DNA from 3 places in the Clostridium sp. JN-9 genome. Region 2 is predicted to be linked to each of the others. Evidence: riboswitches for the same ligand, from Rfam matches in the RefSeq annotation. Region 2 holds a riboswitch; each other region holds the start of a gene.
What was found. Region 2 has a riboswitch for cyclic di-AMP ahead of EQM05_RS04540 (C40 family peptidase). Riboswitches for the same ligand answer to the same signal wherever they lie in the genome.
Positions count from the first base shown of each region.

Region 1: it holds a riboswitch for cyclic di-AMP, as region 2 does, so the genes downstream of both, EQM05_RS13450 (LysM peptidoglycan-binding domain-containing protein) here and EQM05_RS04540 (C40 family peptidase) in region 2, are expected to answer to the same signal.
Region 3: it holds a riboswitch for cyclic di-AMP, as region 2 does, so the genes downstream of both, EQM05_RS14260 (cell wall hydrolase) here and EQM05_RS04540 (C40 family peptidase) in region 2, are expected to answer to the same signal.

Region 1 covers NZ_CP035280.1:2,788,460-2,794,542, forward strand. Annotated here, with positions in the region: gene EQM05_RS13440 (hypothetical protein) at 1-270, shown strand, start outside; gene EQM05_RS13445 (SDR family oxidoreductase) at 389-1,264, shown strand; gene EQM05_RS15915 (hypothetical protein) at 1,293-1,436, shown strand; cyclic di-AMP (ydaO/yuaA leader) riboswitch at 1,613-1,751, shown strand; gene EQM05_RS13450 (LysM peptidoglycan-binding domain-containing protein) at 1,755-2,525, shown strand; gene EQM05_RS13455 (IS1595 family transposase) at 2,876-3,787, opposite strand; gene EQM05_RS13460 (hypothetical protein) at 4,145-4,567, opposite strand; gene EQM05_RS13465 (MFS transporter) at 4,890-6,047, shown strand; gene EQM05_RS13470 (acylphosphatase) at 6,057-6,083, shown strand, end outside.
Region 2 covers NZ_CP035280.1:947,627-953,709, forward strand. Annotated here, with positions in the region: gene EQM05_RS04530 (leucyl aminopeptidase) at 1-662, opposite strand, end outside; gene EQM05_RS04535 (GNAT family N-acetyltransferase) at 892-1,401, shown strand; cyclic di-AMP (ydaO/yuaA leader) riboswitch at 1,475-1,611, shown strand; gene EQM05_RS04540 (C40 family peptidase) at 1,611-2,252, shown strand; gene EQM05_RS04545 (hypothetical protein) at 2,389-3,093, shown strand; gene EQM05_RS04550 (DUF4321 domain-containing protein) at 3,185-3,448, shown strand; gene EQM05_RS04555 (Maf-like protein) at 3,710-4,288, shown strand; gene radC (DNA repair protein RadC) at 4,300-4,986, shown strand; gene EQM05_RS04565 (rod shape-determining protein) at 5,005-6,015, shown strand; gene mreC (rod shape-determining protein MreC) at 6,019-6,083, shown strand, end outside.
Region 3 covers NZ_CP035280.1:2,978,070-2,984,152, forward strand. Annotated here, with positions in the region: gene EQM05_RS14245 (CdaR family protein) at 1-306, opposite strand, end outside; gene cdaA (diadenylate cyclase CdaA) at 276-1,124, opposite strand; gene EQM05_RS14255 (hypothetical protein) at 1,384-2,391, shown strand; cyclic di-AMP (ydaO/yuaA leader) riboswitch at 2,464-2,590, shown strand; gene EQM05_RS14260 (cell wall hydrolase) at 2,595-3,122, shown strand; gene EQM05_RS14265 (NAD(P)/FAD-dependent oxidoreductase) at 3,174-4,037, opposite strand; gene trxA (thioredoxin) at 4,054-4,371, opposite strand; gene EQM05_RS14275 (tetratricopeptide repeat protein) at 4,481-5,719, opposite strand; gene EQM05_RS14280 (DUF4652 domain-containing protein) at 5,765-6,083, opposite strand, start outside.

The DNA of each region.
Region 1 (6,083 bases), 1.4 Mb from region 2:
CAGGTTCCCTGGAGTGCTGTAAAAAAGGCTATACCAGATGCTGTGGATGCTTATACTTCGCCAAATAAAGATATTGCACTGATAATTGCCAAAGATACACTATACATTTATACCTTAACCAATAATGAGCTTTCAAAAGCTCCTGTTAAAAAGTATAAATTAAATCCTGGTGAATCTGTTGTCATGGCTGAATGGGTTTTAGGAAGCTATGTAGGAAAATGGCAGCAGAGTTTTGAAAGAAATGATATAAACAAATTAGATTCAAACTAAATAATAAACAGGCTGATTTCACTTAACTGGAATAGCCTGTTTATTTTTTATTTATATTTTTAGAATGAATTTATAAAAAAGACTAATAATAATTTTATAATAATTAAGGAGGTAGCCTATGGATTTTGAATTTACAAATAGCTTTTTAAAAAAAATGCCCCCACAGACTCAAAATGTTCATCCAGGACTAGAGAAACTTATGGACCCACTACCTGTATTTGATGATCCGGGATATATTTCTTCAAATAAATTAAAGGGAAAGACAGCCTTAATAACTGGTGGTGACAGCGGTATTGGAAGGGCTGTAGCCTGTGCCTATGCCAAGGAAGGTGCAGATATCTCCATTATTTATTTTAATGAACATGAAGATGCCAATGAAACCAAAAGTATTGTGGAAAGCCTTGGGAGAAAGTGTGTCCTTATTCCTGGAGATATAAGCGACGAGGATTTTTGCAAAGCTGCTGTTCAGCAGACAATAAATAAATTTAAAAAATTAGATATTCTTGTAAACAATGCCGCTGTACAGTACGTTCAAAACAGTATAGAGGATATAACAGCAGCTCAGCTGGAGAAAACATTCAAAACAAATGTCTTCAGCATGTTTTATTTATGCAAGGCAGCCATTCCCAGTTTGAAGGCTGGATCTGCAATTATTAATACAGCTTCAATAACAGCATATAAAGGTGAAAAAACTTTAATTGATTATTCTTCTGCAAAAGGCGCCATTGTAACTTTTACAAGATCCCTGGCTTTAAGTTTATGCCCTAAACACATCAGAGTAAATGCAGTAGCACCTGGTCCAATTTGGACTCCATTGATTCCATCAAGCTGTACTGCTGAAGAAGTGTCTCAATTTGGAACAACTTCACCTATTGGAAGGCCTGGGCAGCCGGTAGAGCTTGCGCCTGCATATGTGTATCTTGCTTCTAAAGACTCATCCTATGTAAATGGTTCTGTAATACATGTTAATGGGGGAAGCTTTATGAGCAATTAGAAATATATTATAAGGAAGGAGTAATTGTATGAGTAAAAATAAAAATATAAAATCTCAGAATCAAAGTAAATCAGATAACTCAGAAAACAGCAGAAATGCTAAAAATGGTTTTATGTTCAGGGGAAATGCCAGCAAAATTGCAGCAGATCAGGGAACCAGAAATAAAAACTAGTTAAAATTTCATATCTGTTAATTTCAAGGAGGCTATTTATAAAATGGTCTCCTTAATTTTTTATCCCTTCATTCCATAAATTATCTTCAATTTTTTTATTTTCCTTAATTACCTCAAATTTTGCATAGTATCATGAAAATTACTCTGTTACAATGTTACATATAGCTTAAACGCATAAGTTATAAATGCCGAATCTCAATTATGAGTACGGAGGAATTACAAATGGGGTGAATCTCCTCACTTATTTCAGGGGGAGTAGGGTACCTTTAACCCAAACCCGTCAACTAACTTCGGAGGCTGATTAAAGGAGGAAAACACATGTTAAAATTAAACAAATTTAAAACTATTATTGCTGCTGCAGCTTTTACTTTTATGGCTGCAACTTCCGTCAAAGCTGCATCATATCAGGTTGTTTCTGGTGATTCGCTATATTACATCGGCAAGACTTTTAATACTAATGTACAAGCTCTTATGAATGACAATGGACTGTCTGGTTATTCCATATACCCCGGGCAGATATTGAATGTTCCTGGTATTGATTATACTGTTAAATCTGGTGATTCATTATATTTTATTGCTAAAAGATATGGTATATCTGTTAACCTTTTGAAACTGGCAAATAACAAATGGGCAGATATGATTTATACCGGTGAAAAACTGGTTATTCCAGCAGGCGGTAACTGGACAAGTAGTCAGACAGCCGCATCAAAAGGTGTTATCAGCTATACTTCATCAGATGTGGATCTGTTAGCAAGATTAATTACTGCAGAAGCTGGCGGAGAAAGCTATAATGCCATGGTTTCCGTTGGTGCAGTAATTGTGAACAGAGTTAAGAGTGCTGAATTCCCAAATACCATAAGCGGGGTAATTTATGATGAGCCAGGTGGATATTACCAGTTTACTCCTGTTTTAAATGGCATGATTAATAAACCTGCGTCTCAAGCTGCCATAAATGCAGCATATGATGCACTAAAAGGTACCGACCCAACCAATGGTGCTCTTTACTTCTACGACACTACAGCTACTAACAGCTGGTTAAGATCAAAACCAGTTGCTGCAAGCATTGGCGGTTTAGTATTTGCTTATTAAAATAGGGGCTGCCGCATTAGCAGTTAAAACTGCTGATGCAAGGCTCATTTTTTATTGAAGGCTGAAACTAAAGATTAAAGATTAAATAACAAAGAACAAATAATGTTGATTTTCTTACAGAAAATCTTAAAATTCAATTTGCTGAGTGAATCATGCGTTTTAAGAACCAAGGATGGCTCTAATTACAGTTTAACTAATAGAGTTAAAAAAGGATTTGAAAAATCCAGAGCCGATAGGCTGCCCCTTAAAACCCAAAGATTAAAGTCTGTTCTTTAATCTTTCCTGCTTTAGATATATGGCTCTTTTATTAAATAGTGTTGATAAAGTAACAAGTTCCCGTTAGGGACAGGCTAATTAAAACATATTTTAGCATTCCTCATATTTATATATGTATTTTCAATATTAATTTTACTTATTGCTTCTATAAATATATTTATTGTAGATGAAATATTATTAAAATTAGAACTCTTTAAAAATTTGAATAGGCTTAAATAATTATTTAAATACTTTGTTGCTACTCCTCTAAAACGGTACATCCATTCCATGCAGTCACGTCTATATTTTACTGCTTCAGAGCTATTATCAAGATATTTATTGATCTCCATTACCTTTTTTCTTTTAAAGAACATGGCAAAAAAGCTTTTCGGTCTTGAGATTACATGTTTATTTTTATTTAATAATTTTCCAATATGATTTTCCATATCCATTGCATTCATACGTCCCATTCCCACTGCTCTGGAATAAATATTTTTATGTGAATCCAGTGCTGTAATAACGCAGACTTTATTATTGCTGATATTAATGTAACTTACGCTTTGATCATGAACTCTCTTTTCATCATGTTCAATGCCTTTCTGTCCCTTCCGGGAGAATTTTAAGAAAAAATTTTCAAGTTCAAACTTTCCCTGCATCTTATTTTGTTTAACCATTTTTAAAGCAGAGAGCAGCTTGTGCCTCCAGTAAAATAGTGTTACATAAGAAACGCCAATTTCCCTGGCTGCCGCCTTAAGGGATAAGCCCTCAATGGTACACTTAATGAATGCCTCCCACTTTTCAGGGAAATGAGTCCTTGCAATTGGCGTGTTTGTAAAATCATTAAAGGTTTTTTTGCAGCTTTTGCATATATATCTTTGTTTACCATTGTATTTTCCATATAGCACTGTATGGGTGCAGCCACAGTATGGGCATTTTCTTTCAGAATCATGTCTTAATGAAGCAAAATAAGATAATATATTTATATCAGTACATTTTTTATTCTCCATGGTAATCCAATCCTTTCAGTAATATGTAGGTATCTTAATTATTACCATTAAAGGATTGTCCTATTCACATCAACATTATTATTTAAAAGAGCCATAGGTGTCTATAGAAAGTAAATATCTAAACACCACAATATATTGCATGTAAATTCATTAGTGCGACAGCCCCAAGGCTCCTTCTTTAACCAAAGATTAAGGATTAAATAACAAAGAACAAATAAGGATTTGAAAAATCCAAAGCCGGTAGGCTGCCCTTTGAAACCAAAGATTAAAGTCTGTTCTTTAATCTTTCTTGCTTTAGATATATGGCTCTTTTATTCAATAGTGTTGATAAAGTAACAAATTCCCGTTAGGGACAAGTCAATTAAAACTGACTTTAGCATTTCTCATATTTATATATGTATTTTGGGCAGTAATTTTACTTATTTGTTCTATAAATTTATTTATTGCAAATGAGCCATTATTAAAATTGGAACTTTTTAAGAATTTGAATAAGCTCAAATAATTATTTAAGTACTTTGTTGCTACTCCCCTAAAACGATACATCCATTCCATGCAATCGCATCTGTATTTTACTGCTTCAGGGCTATTATCAAGATATTCATTAATCTCCCTTATGTTCTTTCTTTTAAAGAACAAGGCAAAAAAACTTTTTGGTCTTGAGATTGCCTGCTTATTTTTATTTAATATTTTTCCAATATAATTTTCCATATCCGTTGCATTCATACGTCCTGTGCCCACTGCTCTGGAATAAATATTATTATGCAAATCTTTTTTTATCATCTAATAAAACTATAATTGAAACCATTTTTAGTTATTAAAACTTATGATTCACTTAATCAATTGAGTTTTTGGTTTTTCTGCAAAGAAAAACTACCTTATTTAATCTTTGTTCTTTGATCTTTGTTCTTTTGATGAAGTCCTATTCACATCAACATTATTATTTAAAAGAGCCATAGGTGTCTATAGAAAGTAAATATCTAAACACCGTAGCAGTCCCATGTAAACTATATGTAAACTTCTCTTTAATTAGTATGCGTAAAAGTTGCCTTTCTAAGTCCATATGTAATATAATGATGTAAGCATAAATTATAAGGAGAAGATTATGAAAAAAAATTATACACAAATGGTTATGGTCTTTATAGGCTTATTTTTAGTCTCATCGTTTTCAAATACTTTAGCCCCTTTTATTACTACCATTAAAAGTTCCTATAATGTTAACAGTGAATTAATTGCTATACTTCCTTCAGTAGTATTCATTGCCGCCTCTATCATGAATGTACTTGGCTTTAAGCTTATATCCTTTCTGGGCTTAAAGAAAGGACTTATTGTATCAATAGCAACATGCATAACTTCAAGCATTATTATATTTTTTTCAAAATCATTTTATATTTTATTAATAGGCTATTTCATATCAGGTCTTGGTATTGGAATGAGCTATTTATTTTTAAGTACCATACTTTCTCTTCTCCCAAAGGAGTATCAAAAATTCAGTTTGTTCAATGCTTTCTTTGGTCTGGGAGGAATATTAAGTCTTCCTGTTGCAAGATTAATTATATTGAATCATGTACCATTTAATTATACATATTTAATTCATATAACTACTTTATCAATATATTTAATATTTGTTTTCAAACTAGAAAATACTCCAAAAGTAAACAGCAAATTTGCATGGAGTGACTTTGGCAGTGTTCTTAAAAATCCACTGGTTCTTTATTTTGCTTTTGCAATTTTCTTTTATGTTGGTGCAGAAACCTCTACAACAAACTGGACGGGCAGTTTCCTGGAAAGATATTATGGTATAAGTACTGCAGAAGTACCTAATATTCTGCTTGGCTTCTGGATTCTGTTTACCACTGGAAGAGTATTTGGTGATTCCTTTATTAATAAAATAGGTCATCTGAAGCTTCTTATTATTTCATCTTTTGGTGCAGTATGCGGAATTGCAATAATCCTTACAGGTTCTTTGAAAATACAGGCATTCATAGGTATTGCCTTAATTGGCATAATGATTTCAATAATGTACCCTGCAATTCAAAGTTATATGGTTCAAAGTGTATCTATAGATGATGTGCCTGCTACTTCTGCCATGATAGGAGTATTTAATAGTTTGGGATCAATGATTTTGACATATGTAATAGGAATCTGCGGAAACATAAAGGTAAGTTATGTTTTTATAATACAAATATTTTTCTATGCTTATATAGCCTTTGTATCATCAAAATTTTTGATTAAGCATTATGACAAAGAAAATCAGAGGTGATAGAATTTCATGAAAAGATATTTCATTCAGGTTATG
Region 2 (6,083 bases):
TACTGAAGCACTATAAGTCTTGGGCTATGTGAACTTCCGCTGCACACTGATAGAATTGAGTTCATTCCCATTTGCTCAAGCCTGTATTTATCTATTATATCTATATCCAATTTCTCATCAGTAGAAATATTTTCTGCCTGCTGAGTCAGATATTTCGGTGTTACAATATTAGAGGGCATATTCACCAGCTGTCTGGAGAAATTTATGCAGTTACCTATAATAACACCCTTACTTATGGATTCTTTATATTTAGATATTACATTGATATTTTGCAATTTTATTTTTTCGTGTTCCTTCTTTATTCCGGCATATTTATAAATTGAAATCTGAATAGACTGTCCCAATATATAACCAAAATCTTCAGGAAGATTATCAAGAATATCCAGATCATCAATAGAGTTTTTTATTGCTCCAATAGCTGTACCTAAAGCCTTGAATAATTTTATTTCACTGAATTCTTCTGTAGTTCCAAGTCCAACAACGAACAATTTTTTGTAGCTGCACATACCTAGAGTGTTTATGGTTTCAAGCTCTTTAAATTCACCATTGTTTGTTGAAAATTTCATAATTTCAGAAATTTCCTTTGTGTAATCCAAGTTGAAATTACTGAACTTAAATACAAGAATATTTGAATATAGCTTATTATCATTTATCCCTATCATAACTATCCCTCCTCAAAGTATTATGGGTATATAATAGCATATTTTTATGAAAAAGTTTACTGTATAATACCCTGCAAAAACATATTATATCCGGCTTCTGCTAAAGCAACTGAAAGTCCTATACTTTGCCAGGTACAATGCAAAGTTTTAATGTAAAGTGAAGATAAAATAAAAGGATTTTTAAAAGAAATGTAGAATTTTTATTTAGGGTAAGAAATGAGGTGAATTTATGCTTGACGTTGTTATCCCAATTGATAATTTATGTATAACTAATGTATTGGAAGATGACATTAAAGAAATTGGGCATTGGATTAAACTTCAAAACTATAATAAAAATGATGTTAAATTTATTGAGTTTAATGAAAAGGAGCTTTACGATAGATATTTAGAATGCTATCTTAGTGAATGCGAGTTCTTTTTAAAAATTAAAAATTGTAATAAGCTGATTGGAGTTTTAAGGGGAAAGGCAGAATTTAAAAGATCTAATGAAATAACATTTTTGTTTATGCTGCTTCAAAATAATATTGCAGATGAGACAGCCTGCAGTATTATAAGTGCTTTAACTGATTATTTTTATAATGAATACAGCATAAATAATTTTTATAGTTATGTAGTTGATGGAGTAAACAATTATATAAACAGCTGGGAAAAAAATAATTTTTTTGTAATAAACAGATACAAACAATACTATAATTTTAATAATAGAGCATATGATATGCTTTTATTACAAAAAAAGTAAGTTTAATAAACTTTCACAAAAATTAACAAACATATATTAACTGCATTGACAGCTTGTACAATTTTATTTTATAATATTAATTGTGCTGAATCTCAGAAATGAGTACGGAGGAACCAAGAAAATGGGGCTAATCTGAAATAACCATATTTCAGTAGAATAACCTTCATTCGAGCCCGTCAGCTAACTCCGAAGGCAATAGGGGGGTAATCATGTTTAACTTCAAATTCAAATTTTTAACATTTGTACTTTTCTTGCTAACGTTTACTTTATTACAAAAAGTAAATACTGTAAAGGTATATGCTGATGCAGCAGTTAATACAAGCCAGCAGAAGGTTGTTATGGACTCTGCAGATATAAAATGTAATAAAGTAATACAAGTACCAGAGAAAGCTTCGAAAAGCAAGAGCGTTCCTACAAGCAGCAGAGTATCTGCCAGCAGAGGCGGAAGTGTAGCTGTTAGTAGAGGCGGAAATCCTGCCGGAAATGGTAGAGGAGATATTATTTCCTACGCTTATAATTTTATGGGAAGGCCTTACGTATGGGGTGCATCCGGTCCGTCTGCTTTTGACTGTTCTGGATTTACAGCATATGTATATAGTGCATTTGGGGTGAATCTTCCTCATTATACTGGTTCACAATATTCAATGGGACAGTATGTTTCAAGAGATAACCTTAAAGCAGGGGATTTAGTATTTTTTAATACCTATGGTTCAATATCTCATGTTGGGATATATGTAGGAGGAGGGCAATTTATCCATGCTTCTTCTGGCAGCCATAGAATTACGGTAAGTGATTTAGGGGAAAGCTATTATACTTCTAGATATGCAGGGGCAAAAAGAATTTTAAATTAAATATTTTGTTATACTCCCTGGAGTACTTTTATGTATTAAAGTATTCCAGGGAATTTTTTTTGTAATAGAAAAGCTAAATGGTAAATATAATTAAATGAGAAGTATATTCTTTGATAAAGAATGAAGGGGGAGTAAAATGAAATACACAAGATTTGATTTGAAGAAGAAGAGCAATTCAGGAAGATTTGTCTGGTGGGTACTATGCATATTAATAGCCGCATTTATATTAGGAACCATAATTTCAAAGGTTATTTCAAAGGAAGCCTGGCCAAAGTCAATTTTAAATTTGAAGCAGAATAATATAGAAAGTAAGAACCAGCAGCAGGTTACTAAAAAAAATGTTAAATATATTGCCGTTCAGGGAGGAATGTATGCAAAAAAAGAAAATGTAGAAAATGAAAAGAAGCTTCTGCAGGGTTTCGGAATGCCATTTGAAATAACAGATGGAAATAACACAAGGGTTTTTATTGGGATATATGATGAAACCGGTGCAGAAGGCATAATAAAAACATTGAATACTAATAATGTTGCAAATTCAAAAATGATTTTTGAATTAAATGTAAGTGACCTTTGTGATGCAGAAATAAGTGAAATAATAAATGCAGATTTACAGATTATAAATAGATTTTCAGATAAAGAAGTAAAGGGATATTACACAGAAGAACTTAAAAAATGGTGTTCTCAATTGAAGGCTGTAGACAAGAATAGTAAAAATATAAGTGTGTTAAATGAGCTGAAAGCATATGTTAATTCTATGCCTGAAGAAATTAAAAAGGACAAGATTGAGGAAAATTATATAAAAATATATACAATTCTAAAAAAAGTTAAAACTAACAATTAATATATTGTTGCCATATCTTTCAAAAAAATGATAAACTATTATTATAAATTTATTTAATGAACTTATAAACATTAAAAATGAGGGATGTATTATGAAGGGTGTAAGCAGGGGGAATAAGGGCTTATTTTGGTTTATCATTTTATTAGGTGCAATCTCAGGTACTATAGTTGGGGAGATTTTGGGAAGCAGTATAAAATCCATGAGCTTTCTAGGTAAATTTTATTCAGTGGGAACATCAAAACCACTTGTACTGGATTTGAAGTTTATGACACTTACATTAGGTATAAATTTCAATATCAATATAATGACAATTTTATTTATTATAGCAGCAATTATAATTTATAGAAAATATTAACTCAAACATTAAATGGCTTTCCTAAAAAGAAGGCCTTTTTAAATTTTTCTTAATAATAGAACTAAACTCTTGTTTATAAAAAGATTAAATGATAAACTATATTAGATGTTTACTGGAGTAAGGTATTCAGGCAAAGCTGCTGTATTTTTTTAATGTAAACATTAATTATTTTTGTAATTAAATTTTAATAATATCCATGACTATAAATGATATAATTATGGCTATAATTATAAAATGGTATTATTTTAGGAAGTGATAAGTGTGAACTATGTGCTGGCATCAGCTTCAGAAAGAAGAAAAGAACTACTTAAAAGATTGGTGCCGAATTTTAAAGCTATAGTCAGTGGCTTTAATGAGGACACCGTTATCTTTAATGGCAGTTTTTCACAGTACGTAATGAATATTTCTGAAGGAAAAGTTGCAGATGTAAAAGATAAATTAAAAGATGATGCAGTTATTATTGGATGTGATACAATTGTAGCTTTTAAAAATCAGGTCATGGGAAAACCAAAAAGTGAATCAGAAGCATTTCAGATGCTGACACAATTAAGTGGAAATACTCATCAGGTATATTCAGGAATAACAGTATACAATACTGCAGACAATGAGATGAAAAGGGACTTTGTATGTACTGATGTAAAATTTTCAGATTTAAGTGACAGTGAAATCAGAGCATACATTAAAACTGGTGAACCAATGGGCAAAGCAGGTGCATATGGTATTCAGGGATATGGTGGATTATTTGTTGAAAAAATTAATGGCTGCTACTATAATGTAGTAGGTCTGCCATTAAATAAATTAAATTACATATTAAGAGAGATGGGGGTAAATCTTTATTAAGGAGTAGAATAATGAGTGACTCAATAAAAATTATGGATTTACCTGAAAATGAAAGACCTAGAGAGAGACTTATAAGATATGGAGCTCAAAGCTTATCAAACTCTGAATTAATTGCAGTTATTTTAAGAAATGGCATTAAAAATGAAAATGTACTAAATTTAAGCAGCAGGCTTATTACAATATGTGATGGAATAGATGGTATTTTTAACAGGACTGCTGAAGAGCTAATGGATATTAGCGGTATAGGCATTTCTAAGGCTTCACAAATTGCTGCAATAGGAGAATTGTTTAAAAGAGTCAGAGCCTTTAAATCGGGAAATGCCTATAAAATTTCAAGGCCCAAAGATGCATCAGATTATGTCATGGAAGAAATGCGTCATTACAATGTTGAAATTTTAAAGGTAATTATGCTGAATGTTAAAAATGTTGTTATTGCATCTAAAAATGTATCTATGGGTAGCTTAAATTCTTCAATAGTTCACCCAAGGGAAATATTCTGCGAGGCCATACGAAGAAGCTGTTATTCAATTATTATTTGTCATAATCATCCTTCCGGGGATCCTACCCCTAGCAGTGAGGATATTAATATTACACATAGAATAAAGGAATGCAGTAAAATCATAGGAATAGAATTATTAGATCACATTATCATTGGAAATGGTGACTATGTGAGCTTAAAAGAAAAAGGTATAGTGTAATGCGAAAGGAGATATAAAATGGGATTATTTGGAATGTCAAAAGATATGGGTATTGATCTGGGAACAGCAAATACTTTAATATATGTAAAAGGTAAAGGTGTTGTATTAAGTGAACCATCAGTTGTTGCTATAAACAGTGATACAAAGAGGGTATTAGCCGTTGGTGACGAAGCAAAGCAGATGATAGGAAGAACACCAGGAAATATTGTTGCCATAAGGCCTCTTAAAGATGGTGTAATTGCAGATTTTGATGTTACTCAGACTATGCTCAGAAAATTTATTGAAAAAGTAAGCCCTAAAAGTGCTTTTACAAGTCCTAGGATTGTGATTTGCTTTCCATCAGGGGTTACTGAGGTTGAAAAAAGAGCTATAGATGAAGCCACAAAACAAGCAGGTGCAAGAGACGTATTATTAATGGAAGAGCCAATGGCAGCAGCAATAGGTGCTGGGCTTCCAGTTAATGAACCAACAGGAAGTATGATTGTTGATATTGGCGGCGGAACTACAGAGGTTGCAATAATATCATTAGGAGGAATTGTTACAAGTAAATCCTTGAGAATAGCAGGAGATGAATTAGATCAGGCTATAATAGTTTACATAAAAAAGGAATACAATTTAATGATAGGCGAAAGAACTGCAGAAAATGTTAAAATACAACTTGGATCGGCTTTTGATATTGGTGAGAATACAACTATGGAAATCAGAGGAAGAGATTTAATAACCGGACTTCCTAAAGTATTAAATATTTCAGAAGCAGAAGTAAGGGAAGCCCTAAAGGAACCCGTAGCTTTAATAATAGATTCCATAAAAACAACATTAGAAAAAACACCCCCTGAACTTGCCTCAGACATAATGGATAAAGGTATAATGCTAGCTGGTGGCGGTGCTATGCTAAAAGGCCTGGACAGATTAATAAATGAGGAAACACATATGCCTGTTCATATAGCAGAATCACCCCTTGACTGCGTTGCATTAGGTGCTGGAAAAGCATTAGATACTATTGACAAAATAATTGCTAATAGAAAATAAAATATGAAATTTTTAAAAAATAAACTGGCAGTAACAATAATAATACTGTCAGTTACATTTTTAGTACT
Region 3 (6,083 bases), 1.2 Mb from region 2:
AATGTTTTCTCCTTTTTTTATAGCGTATCCGCTTAAATCAACTCTTAATTTAAAGTTTGATGGTTTAACAGAATATACATCTGAAGTAACACCGCTGATAGTCAGATTAACATATAATGGCTGATCATCAATTAATGCTAATTTAGAATTGGTAAGCACATCTTTATTTACTATTTCCACAGGAACAGAAATAGTGTTTTCCCTAACAGGGTTTTCTACACCATTAATGTATAGCCAAAGCCCAAAAGCTGCAATGATACAGCATATTCGAATTATTATTTGATTCCTTTTAACTTTTTCGTCCACGCCATCACCTGCTCCCTAAAAGTTAACTTTTTAAGTTGTCTCTTTTTAATTATTCTACTTAAAATATTTTTCAGTTTATTTTTATCATAATTTCTAGTTATACTTCCGTTAACTGCCAGAGATATAGTCCCTGTTTCTTCAGATACAACTATTACAAGGGCATCAGATGTTTCAGAAAGGCCGATAGCTGCTCTATGTCTGGTTCCTAATTTTTTATTTAAATCGTTATTACTTGTTAATGGCAGAAAGCATCCTGATGAGACTATTCTATTATTTCTTATAATTGTTGCCCCATCATGCAAAGGAGTATTTACTACAAAAATGTTTTCAAGCAAAGCAGAGGATACCAAAGCATCAAGTTTAGTACCTGTGTTTATAATTTCCCCAAGGCCTGTAGTTTGCTCAATAACAATAAGTGCACCAGTATTTGTTTCAGATAAATTCTCTACTGCTGTTGTAATTTCCTCAAGTACCTCTGTCATAATACTTTCATCCTGTAAAATATGTCTATCGTTAAATGCGCTTCTTCCAAGGTGTTCAAGGGCTCTTCTGATTTCCGGCTGGAAAATAATAACAAAAGATAAGACACCTATTGTGATGGTTTTTGAAAGAATCCAGTTTAACATAGTCAGATGCAGCAATGAACTTATTGGTATTAATAGAAATATAAGAACTAATCCTTTTAATAGCTGCTCTGCCCTTGTTTCTTTGATTAACATATATAACTTATAAAAAATGTATGATACTACTAAAATATCTAAAATCGACCAAAGGTCAATATGTTTAACTGAGTTAATTAAGATCTCAATGATCTGCACAGAATTCACCCTTTCAAAGTTAATACTAGTATTAATTATACACTATTTAATTATGTTTATATCAATAATTCTGTTATTATTGACTATTTATTAATATTTTTTTTGCTTATGATAATTGATTTACATCTCTAATCTTTATATAATTATATCAATTATTTTTAATTATAAAAAGTTCTAATAATAACTTTGAAAGAATATATAATGTATTATATAATATGGTTAATATGGAATATGCAGTTAACAGTGGGGAGGAGATTAAATGGATTCAAAAACTAAAAAAATAATAAAAATTACTTCCATTACCATTGGTATTATAGCCGCGATTTTTGTGATTTTTTATGGGACATACTATTTTACTGTATCCAGATCATATAGTGAATATGAAAAGCAAGTGAAATATTACACAGATAAAATAAATGAAATAAATGAATCTACCTCGTCCCTTATAAAGCAGCAGACTATAGACAGCAATAAATCTAAAAAGGATTTGCCTTCAAAAATTGATTCTTTAATAGAAATAAAAAATCACATTCAGGCAATTAATCCATCAGAAAAATATTATAAAATTAATTCCAGCTTAGTAGATGGGCTTAACACTAATATCCTCATTTACAAGCAGATTATTTCAATAATTTCTAATCCGGAAAGCAAGGATATTGAAAAATCTTTAGAGAATTTGAAAAGCTATAAAGATAAGTGTATTAATTCTTATTCTTTATTTAAAACAAAAAAATTATCTGTTTCTTTATCCCCATCATCATTGCAATTTATAAATAATTCTATTTTTTATACTTCACAGCTTATACGATTAAATAATGATAAAACAATTAAGGATGGTCAAAATTCTGAATTTATAAACAGCATAGACAGTATTTTAAATGATTTTCTTGCACTTAAGAAGGATTATAATTCACAGATAGAAGCATCCAGAAAAAGCAGGAAATTTAATGATTTACTTTTTGACCTCAGTAAAGATACCACCTCTTTTTTAGCATTAAAAAGTAAACTTTCTAATATTATTGTTCCAGCTAAAGGTGTTAATCTGTATAAAACATTTAGAAATACAATGGACAGCTACTCTTCTTACTTAGACAGCATCTATAAGGCAGTTAATTTTGAAAACTCTCAATTAAACTCTGATTCTAAAGATAACTCTTCAATCGATGCAAATTATACATTTTCAAAAGATAAATATAATACAGTAAATGATAATCTTGAAGAATTTTATAAAATATACAATGAGTTTAAAAATGGAAATAATAAATAACTGAAACAGGAACTTAAAACTTTAAGTTCCTGTTTTTTTAAATTTATGTATTTTTTTTAAAAAAGGTGAAATAATAATCAATAGCCTAAGTTTTTAAATAAACGCGGGGAAACCAGTTTTTTGGGGTGAATCGCTTCAAGCGTAGGTTATGCCTTTACCAAACCCGTCAGCTAACCCCGTCGGTAAAAGGAGAGATATAAAAAATGAAAAAACTTACAACATTTTTATTGTTTTTCTGCTTAATCTTGTGCTCTTTAAACTTTAAGGTTAAAGCATCCTATGATGAAAATGCTGAAAATGACTTATTTAAACAGGAATATGACGTTGTCCAGGTATTTAACAATGGAAATAAAGATATTTACATCACAGATGATGATATTTACTTAATGGCACAAGTAGTATACGCTGAGAGCAGATCAGAACCTTATGCAGGAAAAGTAGCAGTGGCCTCAGTTATTTTAAACAGAGTAAAGGATCCTAAGTTTCCAAAAACCATAAGCGGAGTAATAACTCAGAAAAGTGCTTTTTCCTGTGTACAAAATGGGAAAATAACTGTTGTGCCAGATGAAAGCAGCTACAAAGCTGTTTTAGATGCACTTAAAGGAAATGATCCTACCGAAAAGGCAGTATTTTTTTACAATCCTAAAATAGCTACATCCAAATGGATGAAAAATGTAAAAAAGGATAATATAAAAACTATAGGCAATCACGTATTCTTTGTATCAAAGTAAAATAAAAAATACTAAAGCAATAAAGCTTTAGTATTTTTTATTTTATATTAATTATTTTATTGAGTCTAAATAAGCTGCTGCACTTAAAGCAGCCACCTGGCCTTCACCTGCTGCCTTCATATATTGATAAGGCTTTCCAGTGCAGTCTCCAGCTGCAAAACATCCTTGTATATTTGTACTCATATTTCTGGATACCTTTATATGGCCATTCTCCATATCAAGACCAGGAACCAATTGATTAGGAGATATACTATCCTTTAATACAAATATACCATCTGTTTGTATTTCTCTATTTCGCAGTAATAATTTATTAACTCTGTCTTTTCCCTGGATTTCAAGGGGAATGTCCTTAACTATTTCTATGTCAGGATTAATATTATATTCACTTTTGTATAAAGGAACATAATATAATTTTGAGGCTAGTTCACTAACATAGTTTGCCTCTTCTTCTGCTTCCTTTGTATAAGCAATAATTGTAACAGGCTTATTTCTATAAAGAGGTGCATCACAGGTTGCACAATATCCAACACCTTTCCCAAGGAATTCTTCTTCACCTTTTAAAGGCTTTCCATACTCCATACCAGTAGCCAAAATCACTGTTGCTGCCTCAAACATCTTATCATTTGCCATAAGTGAAAAATAATCTCCCATGGCATAAATTGCTGTTATTTTCTCCTCATTAATATTAATATCCATTGAATTAATATGGTTTGTGAATTTAGCTCTTAATTCCCCACCAGTAAGACCATAAAATCCTAAATAATTATTAACTTTTGGAGCCTTGATTAATTTATTGCTTAAATATTTGTATCCAAAAAGTATTATATTCTTATTCCTAATCTTAGCATTTATGGCTGCTGAAATTCCAGCTGGGCCGCTTCCAACAATAGCAATATCATATCGCACTGATAACACACTCCTATTTATAGAACTAAATATGATTCTCTATTAATGATTTAATGGATTGCTTTGGTCTAAAGCCAACCATTGTATCTACAACTTTACCGTCTTTAAATAACATTACAGTTGGTATACTTGCTATTCTGAATTGAGATGAAACCACAGGGTTTTCATCAACATTCACTTTAACAAACTTAGCTTTTCCATCTAATTCGCCTGAAATTTCATCTAAGACTGGTGACAGCATTTTACATGGTCCACACCATGGAGCCCAAAAATCAACTACAACTGTTTCATTTGCATTTATAACCTCCAAAGGAAAATTATTATCATTTACTTGATTTACCATATCTATACCTCCATTATACCCCGTATGGGTACCTTATTAATTATATTTTACTCCACTTTTGTGGAAAGGTCAATATTTGTTTTCCTCAGGTATTCCCAAATAATGACTATTAATTATTTAAAATCTGTTTTATATTTGAGTTATTATATATTGAATCAGGATAACTATTTACCAGCCGTTTTGCATATTCTTTTGCTTTTGCTTTATCTATTTCACCATAAATTACTGCTAATCTGTATAATACGGTTTCCTCATAATCACCCTTAAAGCTTTCATCATATATAGTATAGTATTTTAAAGCCGTTTCCATATCATTACTTTCTTCGCTTGTTAATCCCAGAAAATAAACAATATGAGGATAAAGATAACTTTCTTTACCAACTGTGTATGCTTTTGAAAACTCATTAATACTATCTTTGTATTTTTTATTTTTTAAATATGCACTTCCATTATTATAAAAGCTTTGTGTTCCATCTTTTTTTAAAGTATTAACAGCATTATTTAAAAGGGTTTTATTATTAATGCTTAAATCTTTGTCCTTCCATGACTGATAAATGTCATACATAGTATTATAATCACCATTGTTAATAGAAGCTTCCAATTGGCTGTATGGAAATGCCGTGTTTACTTTGTCTTTTGTGTCCACAGGCTTTTTTACAGCTGCAGAAATTTCAGGCTGTTTATTTGTATTGTTTACAATAGATGCTTTTTTATTAGTATTTTCTTTTGCAATTTTATATTTATTAAAGAATCCCTGGCCCAATGCCAGATAAATAATAACTACTGCCGCTATTACTAGTGTGGCAGCAGTTATTATTTTCTTATAATTATATGTTTTTTTAATACCGTAAAAACTTTTTAATATTTTTAGTATCTGTCTGGATTTATCATTTTTTCTATCCAATGATACTGCTTTATTTACATATTTAAATGCAGTATCATATTCTCCTGATTTAATATAACAATCTGCAATGGCATTATTAACATTTATTGCATTAAAATCACTGTCCATGCACTTTATAAGCATTTCCTCAGCTTCATCAATCCTTAGATCTTTAATCAGCCCCAATGCCCTTTTATATCTATCTTCCATATCTTTATCGTCTTTGCTGTCATTTAGGTAATTAAGGGCTACATCATTTTTATTCATTTTATAATTGAGCTGCCATATAACCTGAGCTTCACTTAACTTGCCTGTTAAATAATACAGCAATCCCTTTAAATTTAATGCAGAACTGTTTCTATTATTTAATGCTATGCTTTTATTACATAATTCAAAGGCCATACTTATATAACCATCATTGTATTTATTTAATGCCTTTAAATAATACTTTGTACTTTTGTCCATTTTATGGCTCCTTACTGGTATTGTACATATATTTACCAAGCTTATTTATTTAAGCATAGTAAGCTTGGAATATGGTATGGTAAATTCCTCATAATGTGATTTTGTAAAATTGTCATCTTCATAAACCAGCATTTTAATATATAAATCATAGTTACCATCTTTACTTTTAACTTTTGTTACAGCTGTAACATTTTGTTTATCCTCTGCCTTATATGCCAAACTTACCTTCCCCGTTGCAATATTTAAATTATATAAACTCCCGCCTTGTGAAACTGTGCCATAGCCCATGCCTATTACTACTAATAGATTTTTATCGTCCCACCACTGAACATACTTTGGAGAATTCTGTTTTTTATTATCAGCT